4 regions of the Exiguobacterium sp. UBA5002 genome follow, and region 1 is predicted to be linked to each of the others. Evidence: riboswitches for the same ligand, from Rfam matches in the RefSeq annotation. Region 1 holds a riboswitch; each other region holds the start of a gene.

What was found. A riboswitch is a leader RNA that binds a small molecule or an ion and turns the genes downstream of it on or off. The one in region 1 is predicted to bind S-adenosylmethionine.
Region 2: linked by a shared signal. The riboswitch ahead of B4C70_RS06500 (alpha/beta hydrolase) and the one ahead of B4C70_RS10865 (methionine ABC transporter ATP-binding protein) in region 1 are both predicted to bind S-adenosylmethionine.
Region 3: linked by a shared signal. The riboswitch ahead of B4C70_RS10195 (methionine ABC transporter ATP-binding protein) and the one ahead of B4C70_RS10865 (methionine ABC transporter ATP-binding protein) in region 1 are both predicted to bind S-adenosylmethionine.
Region 4: linked by a shared signal. The riboswitch ahead of B4C70_RS07115 (2,3-diketo-5-methylthiopentyl-1-phosphate enolase) and the one ahead of B4C70_RS10865 (methionine ABC transporter ATP-binding protein) in region 1 are both predicted to bind S-adenosylmethionine.

The regions. Positions count from the first base shown of each region.
Region 1 covers NZ_DGYQ01000035.1:5,536-11,266, reverse strand. The annotation lists gene B4C70_RS10885 (CAP domain-containing protein) at 1-723, shown strand, start outside; gene B4C70_RS10880 (GNAT family N-acetyltransferase) at 809-1,309, shown strand; gene B4C70_RS10875 (MetQ/NlpA family ABC transporter substrate-binding protein) at 1,369-2,184, opposite strand; gene B4C70_RS10870 (methionine ABC transporter permease) at 2,212-2,877, opposite strand; gene B4C70_RS10865 (methionine ABC transporter ATP-binding protein) at 2,867-3,880, opposite strand; SAM riboswitch class I at 3,965-4,070, opposite strand; gene B4C70_RS10860 (aminotransferase class I/II-fold pyridoxal phosphate-dependent enzyme) at 4,133-5,320, opposite strand; gene B4C70_RS10855 (alpha-glucosidase) at 5,469-5,731, shown strand, end outside.
Region 2 covers NZ_DGYQ01000023.1:105,760-111,490, reverse strand. The annotation lists gene rho (transcription termination factor Rho) at 1-416, shown strand, start outside; gene B4C70_RS06515 (type B 50S ribosomal protein L31) at 508-753, shown strand; gene B4C70_RS06510 (DedA family protein) at 789-1,439, opposite strand; gene B4C70_RS06505 (thymidine kinase) at 1,623-2,237, shown strand; gene B4C70_RS06500 (alpha/beta hydrolase) at 2,319-3,077, opposite strand; SAM riboswitch class I at 3,145-3,246, opposite strand; SAM riboswitch class I at 3,496-3,599, shown strand; gene B4C70_RS06495 (methionine ABC transporter ATP-binding protein) at 3,686-4,714, shown strand; gene B4C70_RS06490 (methionine ABC transporter permease) at 4,704-5,354, shown strand; gene B4C70_RS06485 (MetQ/NlpA family ABC transporter substrate-binding protein) at 5,374-5,731, shown strand, end outside.
Region 3 covers NZ_DGYQ01000033.1:89,966-95,696, forward strand. The annotation lists gene B4C70_RS10185 (PLP-dependent cysteine synthase family protein) at 1-764, shown strand, start outside; gene B4C70_RS10190 (bifunctional cystathionine gamma-lyase/homocysteine desulfhydrase) at 757-1,923, shown strand; SAM riboswitch class I at 1,981-2,085, shown strand; gene B4C70_RS10195 (methionine ABC transporter ATP-binding protein) at 2,164-3,186, shown strand; gene B4C70_RS10200 (methionine ABC transporter permease) at 3,183-3,848, shown strand; gene B4C70_RS10205 (MetQ/NlpA family ABC transporter substrate-binding protein) at 3,881-4,714, shown strand; gene B4C70_RS10210 (MDR family MFS transporter) at 4,794-5,731, shown strand, end outside.
Region 4 covers NZ_DGYQ01000025.1:11,347-17,077, forward strand. The annotation lists gene mtnA (S-methyl-5-thioribose-1-phosphate isomerase) at 1-798, opposite strand, end outside; gene mtnK (S-methyl-5-thioribose kinase) at 795-1,961, opposite strand; SAM riboswitch class I at 2,040-2,143, opposite strand; SAM riboswitch class I at 2,349-2,450, shown strand; gene B4C70_RS07115 (2,3-diketo-5-methylthiopentyl-1-phosphate enolase) at 2,521-3,711, shown strand; gene B4C70_RS07120 (2-hydroxy-3-keto-5-methylthiopentenyl-1-phosphate phosphatase) at 3,708-4,367, shown strand; gene B4C70_RS07125 (methylthioribulose 1-phosphate dehydratase) at 4,364-4,984, shown strand; gene B4C70_RS07130 (1,2-dihydroxy-3-keto-5-methylthiopentene dioxygenase) at 5,001-5,537, shown strand; gene B4C70_RS07135 (arsinothricin resistance N-acetyltransferase ArsN1 family A) at 5,663-5,731, shown strand, end outside.

The DNA.
Region 1 (5,731 bases):
CGGACGTCCAGCGAAGAATTCGTATCGTTGACGAAGGACGGTAAGGAATACGGAAAGTACCGATTTAAAAATGGTATAACAACGCAAGGGGCAGTCTTGAACAAAGATACGGAATCATCGCTGAAGAAAAAAGGATGGACCGCAGTGAAGTCCTACCGTAAAGGCAACACGAACTACATGTTGAACCTGGATCATGCAGCCGTCTATGAGAAGAAGGGGAATTACGTCACCTATTTCTTCGACCAACATGATGGGAATAAGGTGAAAGCGACACTGTCGATTCCGAAAGACGTCGAAGCGAAGAAAAAGGGTTTCTATGGTACGGCTTCGAATGCGTTACGAACGACGGATGAGAAGCTGATGCTACGATTGATGAACTGGGAACGGGCTGACTACAAGTTAAATCCGTTGGCTCCGTATACGGCACTGAAGCCAGTGACACGCGGTCATAGCGAAAATATGGCGAAGAATAATTTCTTCGCACATACGGATCCGCAAGGGCGTGATCCGTTCGACCGGATGAAGCGTGAAGGAATCAGGTTCAGCTATGCTGGTGAAAATCTATCAATGGGCTATCCGAATGTCTTTGCATCACATTGGGGCTTAATGAATTCAAAAGGGCACCGAGAAAATATTTTGAAAAAAGAGTACAAACAAGCTGACATCGGTGTGGCTTTCCGGAGTAACGCGCCATACTTCACGATTAATTTCCGAACACCTTAAAATAGAAAAATGGAGGACGATATTTCACGATGTCGTCCTCTTTTTCATGAAGCGGTGTGTTTTACACTAAAGGCAGGAGGTGGGGATGTTGGAAATCCGTCGATTGAATCCAGAAGATGCAGTACTCTATAAAGCGTTGCGATTAGAAGCCTTACGAAACCATCCTGAGGCATTTGGCTCTGATTATGAATCAGAAAAAGATCGATCCGTCGAACGGTACGCAACTCGTCTTGAAAGCGAACAGTCGATGACGTTTGGTGCGTTTCATGAAAATGAACTCGTCGGTGTCGTCACTATCGTCTGCTCCGAGCCGTTCAAGATGCGACATCGAGCGAATGTATTTGCGATGTACGTCACGCCACGCGCCCGAAAACAACAGGTCGGACGACGCCTTGTAGAAGAGGCATTACGTACATTAAAGCAGCATCCTGTAATTGAGCAAGTCCATCTCTCGGTCGTCCGGACGAACGAAGCTGCTAAAGCGTTGTATCGGTCGCTTGGTTTTGAATCATACGCGATTGAACCACGGGCGCTGAAAATCGATGATACCTATCATGATGAAGAACTGATGTGGTATCGGTTCTAACACCAAACGACCGGAATTCAAAGAGATGATCTCTCCTTGAATTCCGGTCGTTTTTTACATCAGTTTGCCCATTCAGGCTTGCTGAAGCCTTTGAATGATTTTTCGATAACTTCATTGAAGGCGTCCGATTCGACGGCTGCTTTTAAGTCTTTTGCGACTTGTTTGTCCGCATCTTTCGTTTGGACAGCGACGAGGTTCCGGTATTGTTCGTCCATCGTCTCAAGTGCTAACGCATCAAGTAAGTCGAATTTCGCAGCAAGTGCGAAGTTCCCTGGAACGGCTGAGATATCGACACTTTCGACAGCGCGTGGCAGTTGAGCCGCTTCGAGTGGTTTGATGACGAGTTTCTTCGGATTCTTGACGATATCTTTTTCTGAAACGGTCAGAGGATTAGCATCCGGCTTGAGTTCAATCCACCCTTGTTCCGCAAGCAAGTTCAGTGCCCGTGCTTGGTTCGTCGGATCATTCGGCGTCGCGACTTCAGCACCTGTCTTGACGTCGTCAAGTGTCTTCGCTGTCTTGCTGTATAGTCCCATCGGTGCTGTCGGAACCGTGATCAGTCCTTTTAAGTCGAGATTCTTTTCTTTAGAAAACGTCTTGAGATAGATCGAATGTTGGAACAAGTTGGCGTCGATATTGCCGCTACCGAGGGCGATGTTCGGTTGAATGTAATCGCTGAACTCGACGATTTCGACTTTGTAGCCTTTCTTTTCGAGTTGTGGCTGGATCGCTTGTTTGACCATGTCGCTATACGGACCGCTCGTCGCCCCGATCTTGATCGTCTTGTCTTTTTCATCAGCGCTGCTGTCTCCACATCCTGCGAGGACTCCTGCACCGAGTAAGGCTGTTGCTAAAAAGGCATATCGTTTTTTCATGATTGCACTCTCCCTTTGCATGTATGATTAGCGTTTATCTGTTTTTCGCGCCAGTTGATTGCCAAGTGCTTGAATACTTTGAACGATGACGATGAGCACGACGATCGTCACGATCATGATGAGATTATCGTAGCGATAGTAACCGAAACGGATCGCGAGGTCACCGACACCACCGCCGCCGACGATACCAGCCATCGCTGAGAAGCCGATCAAGCTGATCGTTGTTAATGTGATGCCCTGAATGATGCCAGGGAGTGCTTCTGGTAAAAGGATACTGACGATGATCCGTAATGGTTTCGCACCGCACGCTTCCGCTGCTTCGATCAAACCAGGTGGAATCTCACGCAGTGATGTTTCGACGAGTCGTGCGAGAAACGGAATCGCTGCGACACTGAGGCTGACGGATGCTGCCGTCGGACCGATTGTATTGTCGAGTAAGAACTTCGTTAACGGAATGAGGGCAACCAGCAAGATGATGAACGGTAGCGACCGGACGATGTTGACGACGAAGTCAAGGACACGTCGGACGGCAAGGTTTTGAAAAAATAATCCCCGGTCTGTGACGAACAAGAGAATCCCGAGCGGAATCCCGACGACCAATGCAAAGGCAAGTGAAATTCCGACCATCCACGCCGTCTCGCCGAGTGCCTTCAAGAGCTCAGGTAACATCGTTTGAATACGATCAAGCCACATCCTGAATCACCTCGAGTGCATGAAGTTCCGTCGCGAGCCAGTCGAGGGCAGGGGCGATTTGATCAGATGATCCCGTCAAGCTGACAATCAGGACACCGAAGGCGACGTCTTGAATGTAGTCGACCTTGCCGTGCAAGATGCTGACTGAGATATCGTAACGGCGGATCGCTTCTGATAACGTACTCTCACCGGTCTTTTCGCCCGTGAACTGCAAGCGGATGATCTTGCCTGGGGTTGCCTGTAAGATGCGTTCCGGCAATTCGATTTGTAGTGCCGTATCGACGTAATGTTGCGTCACTGGATGCTTGGCTTGACTAAACAAGTCATAGGTTGAGGCGACTTCAACGACTTCACCTTGCGACATGACCGCGACGCGATGGCAAATCTGTTTGACGACATCAATCTCATGCGTGATGAGGACGATCGTCAGTCCGAGACGTTCATTCAAATCCTTCAGCAGTTCAAGGATCTGTAGTGTCGTAACGGGGTCAAGAGCTGATGTCGCTTCATCACATAACAAGACGGTCGGATCGTTCGCGAGTGCCCGGGCAATCCCGACGCGCTGTTTCTGCCCCCCGCTTAATTGGCTCGGGAAGTTCGTCTCGAATCCTTCGAGTCCGACGAGCGAGACGAGTTCGCGAATTCGCTCCGGGAAATCTGCTCGTTTAACGCCAGCGGCCTTGAGCGCAAAAGCGATGTTATCCGCGACGTTGCGCGACTGAATCAATTGGAAATGCTGAAAGATCATTCCTGTCCGCAAGCGAAGTTGACGCAAATCTGCTTTTGACATCCCGCCGAGCGAGACACCGTCGACCTTGACGGTTCCTTGTGTCGGATGCTCAAGCCCATTGATTAGGCGAAGCAACGTACTTTTACCGGCACCGGACTCACCGATGATTCCGAAGATTTCTCCTTTTTGGATCGTCAAATCGACATCCCGTAATGCAAAAATCGGGGTCCGGTCTCGAACGAACCGTTTTGTAATGTGTTTGAATTCAATCATCCGCTCATCTCCTCATACAAAAAAAGTCGCTTTTTCCTAGTAGCAGAGCAACCAGAAAAAAGCGACGAAAGTGTAAGATTTCGTAACTTATCTCTCAGAATGAAAATCATTCTGTAGGATGTGGCACCGTTCCTTACAGGTGGTTGCCGGACGTCGTTGGGCCTAATCCCTCGGTCGCTCTCGATAAGTAGTTATGCTGTTGGGATTTACTTTAACGGAAATGATTCCCATCTGTCAAATGTTTTTTCAGAATTATTCCGCAACAGGTGTCCGGAACAGGTTGAGCGTTCCGATTCGATCGACGGCTTCTTCTAGACGTTCGACGTCAGCAATCAAGCTGATCCGGACGTAGCCTTCACCGTATTCGCCGAAGAAGGATCCAGGGGTTACAGCGACGTGTGCTTCGTCAAGCAGGTGATCGGTGAAGCTTTGGGACGTGTAACCTTCAGGAACAGGAAGCCAGACGAAGAAGGAACCGCCCGGACGTGGTCCACTCCAGCCAATCGCATCGAGTTTCGCGAACAACGCATCGCGTCGTGTTTCGTACAAGCGACTTAACTCGCGGACACATGTCTGGTCACTCGTCAGAGCGACGGTCGCAGCATGTTGAATCGGTGTGAAGGCACTGACGTAGAGATGTTCTTGGTACGTCTCGATGCTTGAGATGACAGACGGATTACCGATCGCAAAGGCGATCCGGAAGCCGGACATGTTGAAGCGTTTCGAGAGTGAGAACAATTCGATCCCGACGTCTTTTGCACCTTCCGTCTGCAGGAAGCTCCGTGTCGGACCATCGAAACTGATTCCGCCGTATGCTAAGTCATGGACGACACAGATATCATGGGCATCGGCGAAAGCGACTGTCTGTTCGAAGGCTTCTGCCGTCGCAGTCGCACCCGTCGGATTACTCGGGTAGTTGAGGAACAACATCCGGGCACGCTCGACGTCCGTCGTATCAAGTAAGTCGTAATCGGGTAAGAAGCCGTTTTTCTCGAGCAACGGAAGTGTAATCGGGTAAGCACCAGCGAGTGCGGCACCAGACAGGTAATCCGGGTATCCTGGATCCGGAACGATGACTCCTTCTCCAGGGTTGACGATTGTCTGCGGTAAAGCGACGATTCCGGCTTTACTGCCGAGCAGAATCGCGACTTCCGTTGCTGGATCGATCGTGACACCGAACTCAGTCGCGTAAAAGCTTGCGACGGCTTGTTTTAGAAAATCATGTCCACGAAACGGTGGATATTGAAGGTTCGTTGGCTCGTCGATGGCTTGTTTTAAGGCATCGAGGATATGTACAGGCGTCGTCTGGTCGGGTGTTCCTTGACCAAGTGTGATGACATCGTGTCCGGCAGCTTTTACAGCACCGATTCGGTTTGCGAGCTCAGCGAAGACGGGAGCAGGAAGCCGATCAATGGCGATGGATGGAGCGAAATGTTTCATGGATGAATGCCTCCTTCGTGGTATTGTCGTCAAGGATAACGAATATTCAGTCAAAAGAAAAGAACTTTTTCGAAATTCAAAAAAATTGTCGGATAAACAGGTACAGATAAGTGGAGCGGGAATAAAGAGTAGGGAGAGGAGTGGGAAGATGAAGCGAGCTAACTGGAAAGAGGCAGTCGTCTATCAAGTCTACTGGCGTAGCTTTAAGGATTCGAACGGGGATGGGATCGGTGATTTGCGAGGTGTCATCGACAAGCTCGATTACATCGCTTCACTTGGTGTCGATGTCGTTTGGTTGAATCCGTGTTACCGTTCGCCGGACGTCGATAACGGCTATGATATTGCCGATTATTACGAGATCATGGAAAAAGCGGGAACGATGGGAGATCTCCAGGAGTTGATCACGGCCGC
Region 2 (5,731 bases), on a different contig from region 1:
CGGCGCGAAACATCGAACATGGTGGCAGTTTGACAATTCTTGCGACGGCACTCGTCGAGACGGGATCCCGCATGGATGACGTCATCTATGAGGAATTCAAAGGAACAGGAAACATGGAGCTACATCTCGATCGTAAGCTGTCGGAACGCCGAATCTTCCCAGCAATCGACATTCGCAAATCAGGTACGCGGAAGGAAGAACTCTTGCTTCCGAAAGAGCAACTCGATGCGCTCTGGACGATTCGTCGGACGATGAACGAGTCGAACGAGTTCGTCGATACGTTCCTGCGTAAGATTCGCGACACGAAAAATAATGAAGAATTTTTTGCTGAACTTGAGAAAGAAAAGAAGAAGACGGTCCGACGTGCACCTGCTAAACCGCGTACCGTCAAGAAGGAAGCAACGACGGAAAAATAACTATTGCGACGCGTAAAAAAATCGTTTAGTATAGGAAGGTAACTTACTCTGGCTCAGCAAATGGACCAGGGCGGAAGGAGAGAAATCAACCATGAAACAAGGAATTCACCCTAACTACAACAAAGTAGTATTTATGGATTCAACGACTGAGTACAAATTCTTAAGCGGTTCTACTCGTTCTTCGAACGAAACGATCACTTGGGAAGATGGTAACGAGTACCCACTCATCCGTGTGGATGTGTCTTCAGACTCGCACCCATTCTACACAGGTCGTCAAAAGTTCAACGCGGCAGATGGTCGTGTCGATCGCTTCAACAAAAAATACGGCCGCAAGTAATTACTTGCCGGTTCTTAAAAAACAGCCTGCCTCCATTACGGAAGCAGGCTGTTTTTGTATAGGCTGAATTGCGAACGGTACGTAAGGTACGTCTTTAAGACGAACGAGAAAGCAATCCCGCCGACGATCCCGATCAAGTACGGCATGGCATCTGGATGTGCCAAGATGTAGTCGACGACTTTATGGAACGAGATATGACGACCAACAAAGTAGCCGGCGCCCAAGAACACACTGACCCAAATCAAAGCACCTGTATACGCGTAACTCGCAAAAATGCGAAACGGCATTTTTGAAACACCTGCAAAAAAAGCAGAGAGTTGGCGAAGACCAGGTATGTAGTAACCGATGATCAAGACCGATTTGCCGTAACGACGAAACCCGGCTTCAGCGGAGAGAATGTGTTTTTCTGAGATGCGCATCTTTGGTCCGACGCGATGCAACAGGGGCATGCCGAGTTTTAAGCCCAGCACGTAGCTAATCGTCATTCCGATGCAACTGCCAGCGTAAACGGCAAGAATCGTACCGAACAGCGGTAGATTGCCTTGATGCATCCAAAAACCGGACAGGACGAGCAAGGTCTCATCAGGAACCGGCAATCCCACGATACCACCTGCGAGAAGGACGGAAAGACCAAGGGCGCCATATTGGTGCAGAATGTCATGTAAGAGATGATGAATCGGGGACACCTTCTTTCGCGAGAATCTTCTTCTTTAGTGTACAGGAAATGGATGAAGGTTGGAATGAAAGGACAAAAATTCTAGGTAAAGAAAAAATGAATTTTGATTTCCGGAAGTCAACCCTTTTTCTCAATACCGTTTCGAGCTATACTCGTTAAAGTGACTATTTTTAGAGGACGGTGTCGGACGATGATGCATGTAATAAATCAGTACGGCTGGATCGAAGTAATTTGTGGTAGTATGTTTTCCGGGAAATCGGAAGAGTTGATTCGTCGTGTCAGACGGGCACAGTACGGCAAACTGCCCGTTCAAGTATTCAAGCCGGCAATCGACGACCGGTACCATGAAGAGCATGTCGTCTCTCACATCGGAAATTCCGTCGTGGCGATTCCAATGGCGACGAGTCGTGATCTCTATGCAGCAGTAGCGGAAGAAACACAAATTGTCGGAATTGATGAAGTTCAATTCTTTGATGATGAGATCGTTCAAGTCATCGAAGCACTTGCGCAAGACGGAAAACGCGTCATTTGTGCAGGACTCGATCAGGATTTCCGGGCAGAGCCATTTGGCAAGATGCCGGAATTACTGGCGCGCGCAGAATTTGTGACGAAACTTCAGGCGATCTGTCTCTCATGTGGCGATCCGGCTTCCCGGACACAACGTTTGATTGATGGAAAACCAGCGAACTATGATGATCCGATCATTTTAGTCGGCGCTTCAGAATCGTATGAGCCACGGTGCCGCCACTGCCATGAAGTGCCAGGAAAGCCGAAGCCGCTCCAAACGATGCAACACCAAAAAGGATAAACAAAAAAGACGAACCGATGATGGTCGTCCTTTGATGTAACAGCTGTTCGCTTCTAAGTGAAGACGAATAGCTGTTTTTTTTTATCCCGTTTCCTGTGAGAAACGACTCGAGCGTTCGATGAAACGAATCGTCTCACGCACGATCAAATCCTGATCATGATCGAGGGTCGCGACGTGGTACGAGTTGAGGAGACAGTAGATTCGTTTATCATTCGTCCCGATGTGCTGGTGCAGATAATCCGAGCTCGACGGCGGAACGACGTGATCGGTCGCCGAGTAGAGAATCAATGTCGGCAGGAGAATGGATCCGAGGCGTCCTTTTGTCTCATCCATTAGACGGACGAGTTCGAACGCACAACGGCTCGGAACGAGGTCATAAATGATTTCGAAGGCTGCTCGCTTAATGTCCGGTGCCCCTTCCGGTAAGTACTGTGGACCGTCCTCGAACGAAAGTGCTTCATAGGATGGAACGGAGAGTGCGGCATTGATCGTAATGATGCCGGCAAACGGAATGCCGTCAGCAGCGAGCGACAACGCAAGCGTCGCACCCATCGATTGACCGATGACGAAGACTTGATCGCATGTTTCTTGTAAACGTTCATAGCCGTCTTGCAGGCTTTGCTTCCAACATCGAGCAGTCGATTGTTCAAACTCGCGGACGTTCGTTCCATGTCCACGTAAGCGCGGGGCATAGACGGTAAAACCTTCGGCAGCAAATGCCTCACCGACGTCCCGGACACTCTGCGGAGTGGCGTTAAAACCATGACAGATTAGAATGCCGATCGGTCCACCTTGAAGATAAAATGCTTCAGCACCAGTCAATACAGGATAGTTCATCATTACTATTTTTCCTCCATTCATGAAAAAAACTCGTCGACGTCACTGCTTGGACGCCCACGAGTTTTTCACCGTATCATCCAAAGCCGCGCTTTGCTGGTCGGAGCACCTTACAGATTGCAGGTTGCCGTGAAGTCATAGAGCCAGGTCTCTCGTTCACTCTTGATAAATATCATATTGGAATTGTCGGATTAATCATTGAAACGATGGTAGCACGACCGAAAATGACTTGTCAAATCGTTCTTGACGAATCATGATCCGTTCAGTAAGCTAACTCATAACTTGTTCATCCATCGATATGCGCCAAATGGATTATTTTTGAAAAGTTGGTTGACTTTTAAAGGTTCGACCCGTAATGTAAAAATTAGTTTTACGACATAAGCAACAACACAACAACACACATACGAATTTCATACCGCAATACTTATCCAGAGAGGTGGAGGGACTGGCCCTACGAAACCTCGGCAACAGACTCATTATGAGCACTGTGCCAATTCCATCAGACAGATGTCTGAGAGATGAGTGGAGTGGATTCTGCCACTGTGCGGATCCAGGTCTCTTCTTGTTTCTCAAGAAGGGACCTTTTTTGTTGAATGAAGGGGGAAAACGGAATGATTGCATTTCATCAAGTCAAAAAAACGTACGTCACGAAAGATCAGACGATTGCAGCGCTCGACGGTGTCGACCTGACGATCGAAAAAGGTGAAATCTTTGGGGTCATCGGTTTTAGCGGTGCCGGGAAAAGTTCACTGCTCCGCTGCGTCAATCTGTTAGAACGACCGACGTCAGGAACGGTGACGGTCGATGGGGAAGATTTAACGCAACTGTCTCCGAAAAAGTTACGCCAAGCAAAACAACGGATCGGGATGATCTTTCAGCACTTCAATCTGTTGAATGCGAACACGGTCTTTACGAATGTCGCGAAACCACTCGTTCTCGCAGGCGTCAAGAAAGACGAAATTCGCCGCCGGGTGACGGAGTTACTCGAATTCGTCGATCTCGCGGACAAAGCAGATCATTATCCGGATCAATTGTCGGGTGGGCAGAAACAGCGCGTTGGTATCGCCCGGGCACTCGCGACGCAACCTTCCGTCCTTTTATGTGACGAAGCGACGTCAGCACTTGATCCCCAGACGACACATCATATTCTTCAGTTATTAAAACGGATCAATGCCGAGTACGGGATCACGATTCTCTTGATCACCCACGAGATGGGCGTCATCCGGGAGATTTGCGACCGGGTCGCCGTCATTGAAGCTGGAAAGTTGATCGAGTCAGGAACGGTCTTTGATGTCTTTTCAAACCCGCAGACTGAGACAGCGAAAAATTTCGTTCGCTCCGTCATGCATGACGAGATTCCAGCGTCGATTCGTCAGTTGATCGAGTCCCGGAATGCGAATCCAATCTATAAGATTCACTTCCTTGGACATCACACCGGACAACCACTCTTATCGCAAGTCGCAAAACGCTTCGACGTCGATGTCAATATCCTGCACGGTAGCATCACGGAGTTGCAGGATACGCCGTTCGGCACATTACTCGTTGAACTGATCGGTGAGACGACAGAAGTGAAACGAGCGTTACACTACATCGATCAGGCGCAGGTAACCGTTGAGGAGGTGCTCGCTGATGCTAGTTAACTACAGTGATATCTGGACAGCATTCTTGCAGACGATGACGATGGTATCCGTTTCGCTCTTGTTCTCGACCTTGATCGGCTTACCACTCGGTATCCTGCTTGTCGTCACGCGAAAAGGAGCGTTACTTGAAAATGTTCCGTTGTTCACGTTCTTCAACAGTATCGTCAATATTTTCCGCTCGATTCCGTTCATCATCTTACTCGTCGCGATCATCCCGTTGACGCGCTTGATCGTTCAGACATCGATCGGAACAGAAGCCGCAATCGTTCCGCTCGTCTTTTACGCTGCACCGTACATGGCGCGTCTGATCGAGAGTTCTTTACTCGAAGTCGATAAAGGCGTTCTTGAAGCAGCAGAAGCGATGGGCGCGACACCGTTTCAAACGATTTTCCGCTTCCTCCTACCGGAAGCACTCGGTTCACTCATCCTGAACTTAACGATCGCGACGGTCGGCTTGATCGGGGCGTCGGCGATGGCAGGCGCCATCGGTGGTGGCGGTTTGGGTGACTTAGCAATTACTTACGGCTATCAACGGTTTGATACGAAAGTCATGATCATCACGGTCGGGATTCTCGTCATCTTAGTCCAAGGCTTACAGACGACAGGCAACATCGTCGCACGAAAAATCAGAAGACATTAATCAAGGGAGCGATTCAGCCATGAAAAAAGCAGTAGCAATTGGAGCAACACTCACGACGATTTTATTTGCCGGGTGCGCAGCATCAGGAGAAGACGAAAAGACGATCAAGCTCGGTGTCAGCGGTTCAGACACACAAGTTTGGGATTATGTCGCGAAAAAAGCAGAGAAGGAAGGCATCAAAATCGAACTCGTCAAGTTCTCCGATTATGTCCAGCCGAACATGGCACTGGCTGAGGGTGAGATCGACGCCAATGCCTTCCAGACGATTTCCTACTTCAACGCTTTCAAGAAAGAACATAACTTGAAGCTATCGCCGATTGCGACGACTGTCATCGCACCGATGGGGATCTACTCGGATAAATACAAGGATGTCAAAG
Region 3 (5,731 bases), on a different contig from region 1:
CGATCGAAAACGGACATGTGACACCAGGCGGTACGATCATTGAGCCGACAGCCGGGAATACCGGCATCGGCTTGGCGCTCGCCGCTAAAAAATACAATCTTCAAGTCATCTGTGTCGTTCCGGAAAAATTCAGTCAGGAAAAACAGACGTTGATGCGGGCACTCGGCGCAACCGTCGTCAACACGCCGACTGAACTCGATATGCAAGGGGCTATCGACCGGGCAAAAGAACTCGGTCAGGAAATTCCGAACAGTTACGTTCCGTTACAATTCGAAAACGAAGAGAACCCAGTCACGTATCAGCGGACACTCGGTCCTGAGCTGATTGCGGACTTGCCGCACATCGACTGGTTCGTTGCCGGTTGTGGTTCAGGTGGTACGTTCGCCGGAACAGCGGACTTCTTAAAACAACGTCTCGGTACAAAAGCAGCGATCGTCGAACCGGAAGGCTCCGTCTTAAATGGTGGTCCAGCCGGTCCGCATAAGACAGAAGGCATTGGAACAGCGAAATGGCCAAGTCTCGTTCCGCGTGAACTCGTCGACGAGATTCATACGATTTCTGACCGCGATGCATTTGACGCGGTTCATACACTCGCTGCTCGCGAAGGATTACTCGTCGGTAGTTCAGCAGGTGCAGCGCTCGTTGCTGCGCTTGATATCGCGAAGCGTCACCCCGGCAGTACGATCGTCACCGTCTTCGCAGACAGTGCCGAACGCTACTTAAGCCAACAAATCTTTGAAAAGGTGGACGAAACTCATGCGTAAGAAGACAGCATTGATTCATGGAGGAACAGGTGTCGACCGGGCAACAGGAGCCGTCACACCTCCGATCTATCAAACAAGCACATACAAGCAGGATAAAATCGGTCAACTCAAGGACGGATACGAATACTCACGGACAGCGAACCCAACACGGACGAGCATCGAACGATTGATTGCGGATCTCGAGGGCGGCGCACGTGGTTTTGCCTTCGGTTCTGGGATGGCAGCGATCCATGCCGTCTTCCACTTGCTTGAGTCTGGCGACCACATCGTCATGACGGATGACGTCTACGGTGGTACGTTCCGCTTGATGCAACGCGTCTTACCAAAGTTCAACATCCAAGTGACATTCGTCGATACGACGGACCTTGCAGCGACGGAAGCAGCGATCCAAGACAACACGAAGATCGTCTACGTCGAAACACCGACGAACCCGTTGTTGAAAGTAACGGACATCGCAGCCATCGCAACGATTGCCAAACGTCACGATCTTAAACTCGTCGTCGACAACACGTTCGCGACTCCATATCATCAACAACCACTCGCGCTTGGTGCAGACATCGTCTTGCACAGTGCAACAAAATACATCGGCGGACACTCGGACGTCGTCGCTGGACTTGTCGTCGTCAAAGATGATGCGCTCGGCGAAGAGCTTCACTTCATCCAAAACTCGACAGGCGGCGTACTTGGACCGCAAGACAGCTTCTTGCTCGTCCGTGGTCTTCGTACACTCGGTATCCGGATGGATGCGATCGAAGAGACAGCCCATGATCTCGTTGCGTTCCTGCAAGCGCAAGACATCGTCTCGAACATCTTCTATCCAGGACTTGCATCGCATCCTGGTCACGACATCCAAGCGAAACAAGCGACTGGATTCGGTGGGATGATCAGCTTTGATGTCGGTTCAGCAGCGAACGCAGAAAAACTCGTCGAGGCGACACACTTCTTCACACTCGCTGAGAGTCTTGGTGCCGTCGAGAGTCTGATTTCCGTTCCTGCACGGATGACGCACGCGTCGATCCCAGCAGAACGTCGGGCAGAACTTGGCATCACGGACGGTCTCGTTCGGATTTCAGTTGGACTTGAGGACGCGGAAGATTTGAAAGAAGACTTAACACGTGCTTTCACGTTCCTCGAAAAAGTTTCTGAAAAAACTGTTTGACAACAAAAATAACCCCTGCTAATATTCAGAATATATTCTACAAACTTAATACCGAAACTCTTATCGAGAGTGGTGGAGGGACTGGCCCGATGAAACCCGGCAACCGCGGATCTAATCCGAAGTGGTGCTAATTCCAGCAGACAAAAGTCTGGGAGATGAGAGCAAATGGTTTTGTGTACTGAAAAGTGCGCGCGTTTGCTCTAAAACGCGCGCACTTTTTTTATTTTAGGAGGGACAGTTGTGATTCGTTTACAAGACGTAGGAAAGATTTATCGCTCAAAGCGCGGAGCGGTCGAAGCTGTCGCGAATGTCGATCTGACAATCGAACGCGGTGAAATTTTTGGAATAATCGGTTATTCCGGAGCAGGGAAATCGACCTTGATCCGATTGCTGAATATGCTTGAAGCACCAACGAGTGGTTCGATCCAAATCGATGGTGTTGAGATGACATCACTAAAACCAAAGGAATTACGAGGCGTCCGTAAGAATGTCTCGATGGTCTTCCAACATTTCAACTTACTATGGTCACGGACGGTTGAAGAGAACATCATGTTCCCACTCGAGCTCGGTGGCTTCCCGAAAGCACACCGCAAGGAACGGGTAGCGGAACTGATCCAACTCGTTGGTTTAGACGGACGTGAAAAAGCCTATCCGTCGCAATTATCCGGTGGTCAAAAGCAACGTGTCGGTATCGCTCGGGCACTGGCATCGAACCCGGACGTTCTCTTATGTGACGAGGCAACAAGTGCACTCGATCCGAAGACGACGGACTCAATCCTTGAGTTACTCGTTGACATCAATGAAAAACTGAAACTGACGATCGTCTTGATCACACACGAGATGCACGTCATTCAAAAAATCTGTCACCGGGTCGCCGTCATGGAAGCCGGTAAAATCGTCGAGCAAGGACCGGTCGCAGAGGTCTTCCGTCATCCGAAGCAAGCGATGACGAAGGAGTTCGTCAAACAATTGACGTCGCCTTCGGAAAACGAGTTGACGTTCGCGAAACTACGCGAACGGTACCCAACCGGAAAAATCGTTCAGTTGACGTTCGTCGGATCAACAGCGGAAAGCCCGATCCTCGCGGAAGTCATGAAGGATTCACCGGTCCTGTTCAACATCATCGGCGGAAACGTCGGTCAATCACAGGAAGGGGCACTCGGTACACTGTTCATTCAGTTGATCGGGGAAACAGAAGCAACACAAGCGGTCATCACGAAGCTTCAAGCCAGTGATGTTGAAGTGGAGGTGGATCACCGATGATTTCATTCTTTGACAACCTAGATTGGGACATGGTGTGGGAAGCGACAGGCAGTACCGTCTATATGACGGCAATCGCTGGGGTTTCGACATTCGTTCTCGGTTTGATCATTGGTTTACTATTGTATGCGACAAACGAAGAGTTATTGTTCAAGAATCGGGCGTTCTATTCAGTGTTGAGCTTGATCGTCAACGTCTTCCGTTCGATTCCGTTCATCATCTTACTGATCTTATTGATTCCATTTACGACAGCGATCGTCGGTTCGTTCCTCGGACCAACGGCAGCATTACCGGCACTGATTTTCGGTGCTGCACCATTTTACGGTCGGATGGTTGAACTCGCGTTACGTGAAGTCGATAAAGGTGTCATCGAGGCAGCTGAATCGATGGGGGCGACGAAGTTCCAAATCATCTATAAAGTCTTAATCCCGGAAGCGTTGCCTGCCATCGTTTCTGGTATCACGGTCACACTCGTCTCACTTGTCGGTTATACGGCAATGGCCGGAGTAGTCGGCGGAGGTGGACTTGGGGACATGGCCTTCATCGAAGGATTCCAGCGTTCTCAAAACGATGTCATCGTCATTGCGACACTCTTAATCTTAGCGATCGTCTTCGTCATCCAAATCATTGGTGATTTGCTGATCCGTGCGATCGATAAACGTTAATTCGAAACTTAATCATATTGGAGGAATCATTCATGAAAACTTGGAAAAAATTCGTAGGTACTGCTGCTGTATCCGTCTTAGCTATTAGTCTTGCTGCATGTGGCGAAAAATCATCAGGATCAGACAGCGACGACAAAACACTTGTCATCGGTGCTTCAAACGTACCGCACGCTGAGATTCTTCAGCACGTTAAAAAAGAATATGAAGCAAAAGGTTACAAGCTTGAAATCAAGAAGTTCCAAGATTACGTACTTCCGAACAAAGCGCTCGCTTCAAAAGAAATCGATGCGAACTACTTCCAGCACGTACCGTATCTTGAGCAACAAGAGAAAGAAAACAAATCGTATAAGTTCGCGAACGCAGGTGGCGTCCATGTTGAACCACTCGGTATCTACTCGAAGAAATACAAGTCACTCGATAAGTTGCCAAACGGTGCAACGATCTTAACGAGCTCAAACGTCGCGGAACGCGGTCGTGTCTTGACGTTCCTTCAAAACGAAGGGTTGATCAAACTCAAAGACGGTAAAACGACAGATGCACAACTCGGCGATATCGCGGAGAACCCGAAGAAACTTAAGTTCAAAACGAACATCGAAGCATCGCTTCTTCCGCAAGCTTACAAAAACAATGAAGGCGACGCCGTCCTCATCAACACGAACTATGCGATCGATAACGGTCTGAACCCGTTAAAAGACGCGATCGCATCAGAAGATGAGTCTTCACCATACGTCAACATCATCGTCACACGTGATGGCGATGAAAAAGACAAGCGTGTCACAACACTTCTTGACGTGCTGCACGAAAAGAAAAATCAAGATTGGATCCTCGACAAGTACAAAGGTGCGGTCGTTCCAGTCAGCAAATAAGTTCACCGAAGCCGGCATCCTTCCTATATAATGGAAGGATGCTTTTCATTTGTCGGAAACAGGGGTTAGGGGGAATCATATGCAACGCATACGTCAACTGCATCCGTTGACACTCGGGGTCTTGTTCGGGACGTTTTTCTCGCGTCTCGGAACGTTCATCACGATGCCGTTCTTCGCCATCTACATGACGACCGTCTTGAAGTTTGATCCGGTCGATGTCGGCTGGGTCCTCAGTATCTCAGCGATCGCCAGCCTCATTATGAGTTTCATCGGTGGTACCTTGTCGGATCGGTATGGTCGCCGGGCGATGATGCTTGCCGGAACGATCGGATTCGCGATCGTCTTCATCGCGCTGGCACAAGTCGAGACGTTCTGGGCATTCTTTACGCTCAGTGCCTTGAACGGGGTCTGTCGCTCAATCTTCGAGCCATCTGCTCGTGCCTTGATCAGTGATACGACGGATGAAGCGAACCGGTTGTTCGTCTTCAATATCCGTTACGCGATGATCAACATCGCAGCAGCGATCGGACCGGGAATCGCTTTACTGCTGAGTGCAGGGAACACGTCCGCGACGTTTTACATCACGGCGTTCGTCTATATCGTGTACGGGGTGATGATTGGTATCTTATTCAAACGCCATCCGATCACCGAGACGCATGGTGGGAAAAAGGTGTCGTTTGGAGCAACGGTTCGTCTGTTGCGGACGGATATCGCCTTTACACTGGCACTTGCCGGCATCATCTTCGGCGTCTTTGGCTACAGCCAGTTCAACTCGACCTTGCCACAGTTCTTGACGGAGACGTCACTCCTTGAAGGCGGTAAGACACTCTATGCGATCTTGATCACGATCAATGCGATCACCGTCTTAATCGTCCAATATCTGATCATGAAGTTTGGTATGAAGACGTCACCACTCGTCTCGATCACGACCGGAATTGCGACTGTTGCGATCGGATTGTTCATCATGGGAAATGCGAACGCGATCTGGTTGATGATCGTCGCGATGTTCATTTTCAC
Region 4 (5,731 bases), on a different contig from region 1:
GACGTAAAACGGAATATCGAAGGCTTGCGCGAGCAATGCCAATTGGAATGTTCCGATTTTATTCGCTGTATCCCCATTTCGTGTAATCCGGTCAGCACCGACGATGATCGCGTCGATTTGTTTTTCTTTCAACGTATGAGCGACCATGTTGTCCGTGATCAATGTGACATCGATGCCGGCACGTTGCAGCTCCCATGTTGTCAGCCGTGCCCCCTGCAGTAACGGTCGCGTCTCACTCGCAAAAACGGATAATTCAATGCCACGTTCTTTTGCGATATAGAACGGCGCAAGTGCCGTTCCGTAAGCAGCAGTCGCAATCGATCCAGCATTACAAATCGTTAGGATCCGGTCGCCTGACTGGAACAACTCCAACGCATGAATCCCGATTTGACGTGACGTCTGCGCATCCTGGTCATATAAGGCGACTGTTCGTTTTTCCAACCGTTCACGGATCTCTTCTACCGACGTTCCGTCTTGAATGATTGGATTCAATTGATCGAGGACATTTCGTAAGTTGACGGCCGTCGGTCGTGTCGCGAGTAACGTCGCTGATGTCTCAAGCAAAGCTTGCTTATAGACCGGAAGCGCTGCTTCAAACCGGTACGCTTCCTGAACGAGTACGAATCCACCGAATAGGCTGATCGCAGGTGCGCCCCGGACACGTAGTTGTTTGATTGCCTCAACTGCTTGCGCAAGATCAGTAATGACTTCATAGTGTTCTTCCTGCGGTAGACGTGTCTGATCGAGAATCGTCAAGACACGGTCTTCGTAACGGATACTTTGAACGAATGTAGTCATCGGCTCAGTTCCTCCGTTACGTCAAAGTTTCGTAAATCATCGAATGTCCGGCATTCGGTCCGACGTTTGATTAACGCCGCTCCTAGACGAAGAGCGTGACGTTTCCGCTCTAAGCGTTCCGTCGTTGAATCGATTGATTCTAAATCAGCGACCGGTGCAAGGCCGATCGTCCGCCGAATCAATTCGCAACCGGCAAAGCCAAGGGCATCCTGCAAGATCGTGCTCAGTACATCGTCGACGAGCCCCGATGCCCGGAATGGTTCGACGGCTTCCCGTTCCCATAATGCACGGAACGTTGAAGCAAACGTCAGCCACAACGTATCGATATCCTTGATTCGGGCGCCACGTCGTGTAGGGTAATCCGGATATGCCGCGAAGAATAGATGCGCAATGAACTGCCCGACATCGAATCCGAATGGACCATAAAAGGCGAATTCAGGGTCGATGACTTTCGTTTCCGTCGCCGAGGCGAAGATGCTTCCTGTATGTAGATCGCCGTGCAGCAATGCATCTCCTTTCGTGATGAAGAGCGCTTCGAGTTTTGCGACTTCGCGTTTCAACTCATCGTCTGCCCATAGACGTGCCACCTCTTCTTCGAGTCCGGCTTCAATCTCGTTCGTCTCCGCGTCATGAAACGGATCCGTGAAGATTAATTTTTCCGTGATGTCGCACAAGTCTGGATTGTAGTACGTTCGGGCGACACGTTTCTTTTCAACCGGACCAAGCGCAAAGTCCGATGTATGGAATAACGTCCGAGCGAGATAAGAACCGATATGTTCCGCAAGCAACGGATACTGTTCACCTGCGAGTAAACCGCTTCGAACGATCGTCAGATGTGAAAGATCTTCCATGACCGTATACGCCTCTTCATGACTAGCATGAAAAACACGTGGCACGAACGGTACGGCATGCCGTGCGAATTCACGGAGTGCGGATTGCTCGATCCACGCTCGTTCGAGCGATAACGGCCAGCTCTCCCCGACGACCTTCGCATATGGTAATGCTTGTTTTAAAATCAAGCGATGTTCGCCTTCTCGAATCCGAAAGACGAGGTTGAGGTTCCCGTCGCCAATCTCTTCTGCTTCGACGGCTCCATCGCCGATCAGTCCTAATGTCCGAACACAATCAATCGCGTCCTGTTCTGTGAATGCTTTATATGTCATCTCAGTTTCCCCCTATGTGATACACGAAAAAGCGCCTCTTTTCGTCATCGAAAAGAGGCGCAGAAAAGTCACTGCGTCCTCTTATCTCTCAGACGAAACGTCTGTTGGATGTAGCACCGTGCCCAGTGGTCGGTTGCTGCGGCGTCATCGGGCCAATTCCCTCTGCCAACTCGCGATAAGAGTCGTATGTAGTTGTCGTGTGTGATATTGATTTGAATCTTACGCAATCCTCTTCCCTGCTGTCAAATCGAAATCAAGCAGAAACGGACATCATTTTTAAGTCATCTATAGAAAGAGTATTTTCAAAAAAATAAATTTTCTAAAAATAGTTTGACAAATCGTGACTCTCATGTAAAAATTGCAATTAGATTTCACAATTTCATCCAATTCTTATCAAGAGCAGACGGAGGGACAAGCCCTACGATGTCGCAGCAACCGACCTTTTGGCACGGTGCTAATTCTTGCAGCTACTAAGCTGACAGATAAGAGTCCACGTTCGAATCATTCATGGTCTCTTGTCGCTGACAAGAGACCATTTTTTTATTGAAGGAGGAAAGACATGGCTTACATCACAGCTACTTATCAATTGACCGCCCGCGATCGACTCGAGCAGCGCGCCGAACAACTCGCGCTTGGTCTGACGGTTGGTTCCTGGACGGAGCTGAATCATCTCGAACAACAACAACTCGCCTCGTTCAAAGGGGAAGTCGTACATACCGAAGAGCGCGATGGCAAAGGATATATCACGATTCGTTACCCGGAACATAACGTATCGCGCGACTTTTCTGCGATCTTGACGACCGTCTTCGGGAAACTCTCACTCGACGGTGAAATCAAATTAACGGAACTGTTATTACCCGATACATTCACGTCGGATTTTCCAGGTGCGAAGTTCGGGATCGAAGGGGTTCGCTCCTTGATTGGTGTCGAAGATCGTCCACTGTTAATGAGCATCTTCAAAGGAGTCATCGGACGCGATTTATCGTTCCTTCGTGATCAACTCGAAGGACAACTCGCTGGTGGGATTGATCTCGTCAAGGACGATGAGATCCTATATGACAATCCGTTGACACCAACGATTGACCGGGCACGGATCGGACGTGAGGTCATCGATGCTCACTTCCAACGGACCGGTAAACGTGCGTTATATGCGATCACACTCAGCGGTCCCGTCTTTACGCTCAAGGATCAAGCCAAGCGATTGATTGATGCTGGAGCGACTGCTTTCTTGCTGAATACCTTCACATACGGACTCGATGTCTTACGTGAACTGGCAAGTGATCCGGAAATCAACGTTCCTATCTTCAATCATCCGGCATATAGCGGTGCGTTGATCGCTAGCCCGAATCACGGAGTCGCAGCCCCTGTCTTACTCGGCACATTACCGCGTGCTGCTGGAGCAGACTTGACGCTATTCCCGTCTCCTTACGGCAATGTCGCTTTACCAAAGGATGTCGCCCGTGGCATCGCGGTCGAAGCGACCCGTCTCGGTCAGACGAAATCAATCTTCCCGGTTCCTTCAGCCGGTATTCATCCTGGACTCGTCGCTCAACTCGTACGAGACTTCGGGATCGATTCCGTCATCAACGCCGGCGGCGGCGTACATGGTCATCCGCAAGGTGCTGCGGCTGGTGTCATTGCTTTCCGCCAGGCACTCGATGCGGCACTCGCAAATGAATCCCTATCGGCGGCAGCATCGCGTCATGAAGAATTACGAATTGCCCTCGACGCTTGGGGGATCAAGTCATGACCGTACGGATTCTTTGTGACTTCGACGGTACGGTGACGACGCAAGATAACATCATCGCACTCATGCAACAATTTGCGCCTGCGAGTGACTTCGAACCGTTGAAACGCGGCGTACTCGACCGAACGCTATCGATTCAGAGTGGTGTCGGGCAAATGTTCGCACTTCTGCCGTCCGACGGTAAAGCGGACTATCTTGATTTCTTGTTGGAACGCGCCGTCATTCGCGAAGGATTTTCGGAGTTACTGCAGTACAGTCGTCGTCAAGGCATCGATTTTTCGATCGTCAGCGGTGGAATGGACTTTTTCGTCGAACCGATCTTAGCGCCATTCCTCGAGCAAGAGCAGATTTACTGTAACATTGCCGATTTCAGTGGTCCATTCGTCCACATCGATTGGCCACACGCCTGCGATGCCCATTGCACGAATGGATGCGGCTGTTGTAAAACATCCGTTGCCCGTACATTACGCAAAGACGATGACGTCATCATCGTCATCGGTGACTCAGTGACGGACTTCGAACTCGCGAAACAAGCGGATCGTGTCTATGCCCGTGATTATCTGATCACGTTGTGTGAAGAAAATGATATCGCCTATACACCTTTTGAGACGTTCCACGATATCGTTCATGATTTAGCACGATCGGAGGTGACGATATGACATTCATGCGACGGTATGAAGAACTACGCGCCATCAAACAAGAACTTGCAGCGCGCGATTGGTTCCCTGGTACGAGTGGTAACCTCGCCATTCGGACGTCTGCTATTCCGATTGAATTTCTTGTGACAGCAAGCGGGAAAGATAAGCGACAGACGACTCCTGACGACTTCGTTCATGTCGATGCGACCGGTCAATTGATCGGCGAGCAATCCGGGCGCCCTTCTGCTGAGACATTGCTCCATGTCGAAGTGTTCAACCGAACGAACGCCGGATGTTCCCTGCATGTCCATACGATTGCGAACAATGTGATTTCGGAGTTATATGGCGATCAGGGAAGTATCACCTTCTCCGGTCAAGAAATCATCAAGGCACTCGGTCACTGGGAAGAAGATGCGACGGTCACGGTACCGATCATTCCGAATCATGCGGACATCCCGACACTCGCTGCTGCTTTTGCGCCATATGTCACAGCGGACAGCGGTGCCGTCCTGATTCGCAATCACGGAATCACGGTCTGGGCACCGACCGCCTTTGAAGCAAAGAAACACCTCGAAGCCTTCGAGTTTTTATTCAACTATACGTTGACGTTGCAATCATGCCGTCAATCCATCTATTAAAAGGAGGAATCATCTCATGGCAACAGTCTTATTCCAAGAAACAAACACACGGTATACGGATCAAACGGAAGTCGCTGACTTCCTCGCATCGCGCGGCGTTCTTTACGAACAATGGGACGTCTCAAAACTACCAGCACCTCTCGTTGAGAACTTCACACTGACGGATGCCGACAAACAAACGATTCTCGATACGTTCGCACCAGAAATCAAAGACGTATCAGAACGTCGTGGATATCAGACAGCTGATATCATTTCACTTTCGGATACGACACCGAACCTTGACGAGTTGCTCGTCAACTTCCAGAAAGAACATCATCACACGGATGATGAAGTCCGTTTCATCGTAAGCGGTCACGGCGTCTTCGCGATCAAAGACGAAGAAGTCGGCTACTATAACATCGAACTCAATCCTGGTGATTTGATTTCTGTTCCTGTCAATACACGCCACTACTTTACGCTCCAAGAGGATCGGAAAGTCGTCGCTGTTCGAATTTTCGTCACGACGGATGGCTGGGTTCCAATTTACGAGAACGAGACATCCACGGTCTCTTAAGAACGACAAAAGCGTTGATTTCTTCTATATAAGGAGAATCGGCGCTTTTTCTTATCTCACAAACATATCACTACATCGACACGTAACAGATATAATGAGGGAAAAGCGATTGGGGAGTGAGCAACATGCATATTCGTCCTGTAACGGAACACGACTTACCAGCGATTCTCGCCATCTATAACGAAGGTATTGAA